DNA from 2 places in the Lysinibacillus sp. UBA6686 genome. Region 1 is predicted to be linked to the other one. Evidence: riboswitches for the same ligand, from Rfam matches in the RefSeq annotation. Region 1 holds a riboswitch; the other holds the start of a gene.
The links. Region 1 has a riboswitch for S-adenosylmethionine ahead of B2R82_RS03530 (cyclase family protein). Riboswitches for the same ligand answer to the same signal wherever they lie in the genome.

Region 1 (3,208 bases):
ATGGCAATTCTTCACCATCATTGTCTTCAAGATCAGCTAATAATCGATAGCGACCTGTAGATAAACCAAATTTAGAAAAATGGTTTTCCGCAGCACTTCCTAGCATCGCACCTGCAGCCATTAATCTCGATGCGACAAGTATAGCCTGTGCATCAACTTCTAATTGGTAACGTTCAATTTGACTTTTCGATTGAGCAAACGAAGGAGCAGCATTCATATCATACATTTTATTTTTATCTTTAACCATACATGTAGTATGGCACCTAACTATTTAAATGTCAAATATTTCTTTTATATTTTAGGAGACCCAATCCACATAATAAATTATGTTCTATCAATGAATTTAAATTCCTATTGACTAACGAAGCCCTGTCTCCATGATGAAAATTGTAAATGAATTCCGCACTTTTGGGCTTTTAAGATTATCTTCCCTGGATTGCACGTTGGGGTTACCGTACTTCCTAGTCTAATTTCTAAACATTTCCTAGCTTTAAAAGGAATGGTTGATTATGATACTAGCCTTATAACACAAGGAGCATTGGAGCTTTATTTAAAAAGTGGAATGTTTCATTTACATAGTACAATGCTTTCAAAAAAGTATGGAGAAAAGTCAACATGAAGGTACAAAAACTAGCAAACTGGATTATTTACGACCAAACTCGCCTGATACTAAACTTCAATTTGTTTTACTACCAGAAAAAATATAGAAACTTTAATTCAACATTTACTGATAAAAGACATGCATATTAAAGCCATTGGCGAAAATTACTTTTTACAAAAATCAATACAAAAAAAACAAATCAATCCCTAATTACACAAGGTCTTCAAAAAAATTCATGGCTGTAACAGAAAGAATAAAAAGTTACACGTTTTCCTTGTATCCCTATTGAACTTGTAAACTATAAATAAATATGCTATTGTATTTGTAATCGTTATTTCTGAAAATTCTTATATTGCATTTCTTATCAAGAGAGACGGAGGGATTGGCCCTATGAAGTCTCAGCAACCAGCCTATAGGTATGGTGCTAACTCCAATTGGCAAAATGTTTGCCTTGAAGATGAGAAGACTAACATTTGTTGCTTTACACAAGAGTCCTCTTCTCCAAGGAGGACTCTTTTTTGTGGTTATGATTGGACAAGTAAGACAAGCAGGAATAACTCATACTAATAGAAAGCAGGTAAATACGATGTCGAATGAACTTTTACAAGCAGTGCAGCTATTGAAATCAAGAAAATGGGTGGATTTAACACATACATTTGGACCAAATTCACCTCACTTCTTTATGTTTGAGGATGCAAAGTTTGAAACCTTATTTTCACATGATGATGGTTTCTTTGCGCAGCAATTCACTTTTCCTGGACAATATGGAACACATATCGATCCACCTATCCACTTTGTTAGGGACACACGCTTTTTAGAAGATTTGGATTTAAAAGAATTAGTACTACCCTTAATCGTGATTGATAAATCGAAGGAAGTCGAGCAAAATAATGATTTTACCTTAAGTGTTCAGGATATTCTTGACTTTGAGGCTGAGCATGGAGAAATTGAAGCAGGTACGTTTATTGCCCTACGTACCGATTGGAGTAAGCGTTGGCCTAATAAGGATGCCTTTAATAATAAGGATGCTGAGGGTCATAATCATATACCAGGTTGGGGATTAGAGGCATTACAGTTTTTATTTAAAGAACGAAAAATTAACGCTATTGGTCACGAGACTTTCGACACTGATTCAGCAGCGGATTTTCGCAAAAATGGTAAGTTAGATGGTGAATATTTTGTACTTGAGCAAGACACTTATCAAATTGAGCTTTTAACAAATTTGGATCAGCTACCGCCAAAAGGGGCTGTCATATTCAATATTGTACCGAAACCAGAAAGAGCGTCTGGATTCCCTGTTCGTTCATTTGCCATCTTACCTTAAAAATAAATAAGGGTCTTATTCGCTTAGAAGAATCAGACCCTTATTTATTTCTTTTTTTGAAAAAATAATAAATGACCAACATTAATATGATGAATACTACGATAAGATAAATACTGTAGTGAGATAAGTAAAATCCCACATAGCGCCATTTCTCACCTAATACTTTTCCTAATGTAATAAAAGTAAATGTCCAAATAAACGCGCCTGCATAAGCAAAAATGGCAAATTTTCTATAAGGATAGTTGTTAATGGCTGCTACATATGCGGTAAGATGGCGTACACCTGGAATAAAATAACCGATTAGTAATAAGGCTGGTCCTATTTTCGTAAATAATTTTTTAGTAAAATTAATTTTTTGCTTAGTAATATGAATCTTCGGACCATATTTATGTAACAAAGGTAGCCCGAATCGAAAACCTATATAATAACTTAAAGTAATGCCACCTATTGCACCGATAGTTGCGCTAAGTAATGCCGGAACATGTTCTAGTGTTTCTCGATATACACTATATCCTATATATGTTAAAAATATTTCATCAGGAATAGGCAGCCCGACAATCCCTCCAACTAGGATAAGAATTATGCCAAAATACCCGTAATGTTCAATAAGAGATTGTACATGATGTGCCATAAAATCATCCCACCTAAAGCATTTTAATAACTTTCGTTAGCTTTATCATACTCAATGTAGTTAACATTATGAGTGCCATAGCTTCAATCTTTTTTTACTTTGACATCCCCTCTAAATTTACTAAAAATATTATTCGATTCCAAATAATTACTTTCTTAAATTATTTGTAGCTCTTTCAAGGCATAATATATACCCCCTTCAATGGATTTCTTCGTTATATAATCAGCACTATTCTTCAATGCCTCACTTGCATTACCCATTGCAACCCCAAAACCAACCTGTTCTAACATATCTATATCATTATCGCCATCGCCAAACGCAAGTGCTTCCTCAGAACTTAAATTGAAATAATCAAGTACAGCCTGAACAGCAATCGATTTGGAAATATCAGATTGCAATACATTCGTAATATACGGATGCCATCTTTTAAATTTTAAATGAGGAAATTGTGTTGTATATATTTGCTCAATATCTTCATTAGCATATAAACACATTAGATAAATTTCCTGTTCTACAATATTTTCATGAAATTCAGGAAATTTAGATAAAGATAATGTTTCTTGCAGGGCTTTAAGTGTCCTTGGCTTGTGTACGTTATTCATAAATAATTGTTCTGTAAAAAATGAAAGACTTTGTTTATTCTCATTAGCAA
Region 2 (3,208 bases), on a different contig from region 1:
TAAAGACTTACGATACTCTGAAGAACATGAATGGGTAAAAGTAGAAGATGGAAAAGTACGTATTGGTATTACACACTTCGCGCAATCTGAATTAGGAGATATCGTTTTTGTTGAGCTTCCACAAGTTGGCGATGAAATCAAAACAGACGATCCATTCGGTAGCGTAGAATCAGTAAAAACTGTTTCTGAATTATATGCGCCAATTTCAGGTACTGTAGTTGAAGTAAATGCAGATTTAGAAGATAGCCCAGAATTCGTTAATGAATCACCATATGAAAAAGCTTGGATGATCGTTGTTGAGCCTGCTGATGCATCAGAAGTAGAAAAGCTTATGACAGCAGAGCAATACGAAGAAATGGTCGCTGAATAAGACAAGCCCTAATAGAAAAACGTCGGCATTCACCGACGTTTTTTATTATCTTCATGGTTGGGGAGATAGTCGCTTCCAATGGGTGTCTAACATTACCATCGTTGACACTTAATTGATATAATGACTATAAGGAAAAGGGATATGTCTAATGGGGGTGGCGTGATGTTCGAGGGAAAATGCTTAATTGTTGAAGGCCGTTCGGATAAGCTTCAAATTGAACCTATTTTAAGTGAAGATGTCACAATACTTTGTACGAATGGTACAATTGGTGTGCATCAATTAGAAGTGCTGCTTGATCCATATGAGGGCTGTGAGCTTTATACATTTTTTGATGCAGATCCATCAGGGGATAAGCTACGGGCATTAATGGACAGACATTATCCAGAGGCAGAGCATTTACGTACAATGCCAACGTATAAAGAAGTTGAGACAACTCCGAGAAAGGTATTAGCAATGATATTGTTGCGAGCACATTTCTCAATCCATAATCAATATATTTTGTAAGGTTGCGTGAAAAAATGGAAGAATGGTCAAAAGAGCAGTGGGTCGCGGCTGTCCAGTCGGGGAAAAGAGCTGCCTTTTATTTATATACACCTATGTGTGGTACATGTGCAGTTGCATCGAAAATGATGATGATCGTTGAGCAATTACTGCCAAAGCTTCAAATCGGCAAAGCAAATTTAAATTTTGTTGAAGAGATTGCCTTAGATTACGAAATCGAAAGTGTACCATGTTTACTCGTCTGTGATGGCGGAAAAGTGACAGAAAAAGTCTATGCTTTTCAATCCGTACCGTTTTTATACGAATTGTTAAAAAAATCAATTGACTGAAGTTTGCTAGCGTGGTAAAGTAACAAATATATTACTAAAACATTGAATATATCGAACTCTTATGAAGAGTGGCGGAGGGAAGTGCCCTATGAAGCCCGGCAACCATCACAACGTGAAAAGGTGCCAAATCACCCAAAGATTTATCTTTGAAAGATGAGAGAACGGTTGAGCGTATAAATACGTGACCCCTTCTACTTGTCTGTGAGTGAAGGGGTTTTCTATATGAGAAAAGGAGTATTCGCTATGATCCAGCTTCAAAATATTACGAAAAAATACAAAACCGCAAATGGCGAATTAATAGCAGTCAAAGACGTAAACCTTTCCATAAATAAAGGTGAAATATTTGGCATTATCGGCTATAGTGGTGCTGGTAAAAGTACAATGATTCGTTTATTGAACGGTTTAGAAAAGCCAACATCTGGTACGGTGATGGTTAACAATCAAGAGTTTTCATCTATTAAGGGGCAAAAGCTTAGAGATGCAAGACAAAAGGTAAGTATGATTTTCCAGCACTTTAATCTACTATGGTCTAGAACCGTTGAAGAAAATATCGCTTTTCCACTAGAAATCGCAGGTGTTTCAAAGGCTCAGCGTGATGCACGTGTGAAGGAATTGATTACTCTTGTTGGTTTAGATGGACGTGATCAGGCGTATCCATCACAGCTATCAGGCGGTCAAAAGCAGCGTGTCGGCATTGCTCGAGCACTTGCTAATAATCCAGAGGTTTTATTATGTGATGAGGCAACCTCAGCACTTGACCCAGAGACTACCGATGCAATCCTGGATTTACTTGTAGATATTAACGAACGTTTAGGATTAACTATTGTGTTAATCACACATGAAATGCACGTTATCCGTAAAATCTGCCATCGTGTAGCAGTAATGGAGGCAGGCGAAATAGTAGAACGTGGTGAGGTATTACAAGTATTCCAGGCACCTCAAGCTGCTATTACGAAAAAATTTGTATCACAAATTACAGATACGAAGGAAACGCAGGAGACGGTTGCACAAATAAAAGCAAATTATCCAACTGGACAACTTGTTAAGCTAATTTTTGTGGGAGAAAAAACAGAGCAGCCCGTTATTTCACACCTCGTCAAGCACTTTGATGTAGAAGTTAGTATTGTGCACGGTAATATCTCTCAAACAAAAAATGGTGCTTACGGTACGCTTATTGTGCAAATTGATGGAACCGAGTCAAATGTGGCTGATGCACTAGGTTACTTAAATACAGTTGAAGTACAAACGGAGGTGATTGCAAATGCTAACTAATCTCTTTCCGAATGTCGACTGGGAGCGAATGTGGGCAGCTACCTATGAAACACTGTATATGACAGCTATTTCAACCGTAGTAACATTCATCCTTGGCTTATTAATTGGAATCGTATTATTTTTAACAAGTCCCCATCAACTATGGGCTAATAAAATTGTTAATTTCTTAACAGGTTCACTCGTAAATATTTTCCGTTCGATTCCATTTATCGTGTTAATTATTTTATTAATTCCATTTACAAAATTTTTGCTTGGCACAATCCGTGGAGCCAATGCTGCGTTGCCAGCACTAATTATTGGTGCAGCACCATTCTATGCACGTATGGTATTGATTGCATTACGTGAAATTGATAGAGGGGTAATCGAGGCAGCGCGTTCAATGGGTGCTAAAACATCTACTATTATATGGAAAGTGTTAATTCCAGAATCATTACCTGCGCTTATTTCAGGTATTACTGTAACAGCTGTAGCGCTTGTTGGTTATACAGCAATGGCAGGAATTATTGGTGCCGGCGGGTTAGGAAACTTAGCCTTCTTGGATGGCTTCCAGCGTAATCGCTCAGATGTGACATTAATGGCAACTATTCTAATCTTAGTAGTCGTATTTATTATTCAATGGATAGGCGATATGATTACAGCTAAAACAGATAAACGTTAAAGGTTATTTCGGTTTTCTGCCGTTAACATACTTTGAACAAAATAAAAGGGAGTGTAATAAAATGAAGAAGCTATTAAC

Region 2: it holds a riboswitch for S-adenosylmethionine, as region 1 does, so the genes downstream of both, B2R82_RS15470 (methionine ABC transporter ATP-binding protein) here and B2R82_RS03530 (cyclase family protein) in region 1, are expected to answer to the same signal.

Annotation. Positions count from the first base shown of each region.
Region 1 covers NZ_DKJS01000013.1:35,819-39,026, reverse strand. The annotation lists gene B2R82_RS03535 (MarR family winged helix-turn-helix transcriptional regulator) at 1-247, opposite strand, end outside; SAM riboswitch class I at 960-1,065, shown strand; gene B2R82_RS03530 (cyclase family protein) at 1,188-1,925, shown strand; gene B2R82_RS03525 (DedA family protein) at 1,966-2,556, opposite strand; gene B2R82_RS03520 (Cof-type HAD-IIB family hydrolase) at 2,712-3,208, opposite strand, start outside.
Region 2 covers NZ_DKJS01000059.1:46,298-49,505, reverse strand. The annotation lists gene gcvH (glycine cleavage system protein GcvH) at 1-370, shown strand, start outside; gene B2R82_RS15480 (hypothetical protein) at 533-874, shown strand; gene B2R82_RS15475 (thioredoxin family protein) at 889-1,200, shown strand; SAM riboswitch class I at 1,257-1,360, shown strand; gene B2R82_RS15470 (methionine ABC transporter ATP-binding protein) at 1,444-2,472, shown strand; gene B2R82_RS15465 (methionine ABC transporter permease) at 2,462-3,130, shown strand; gene B2R82_RS15460 (MetQ/NlpA family ABC transporter substrate-binding protein) at 3,192-3,208, shown strand, end outside.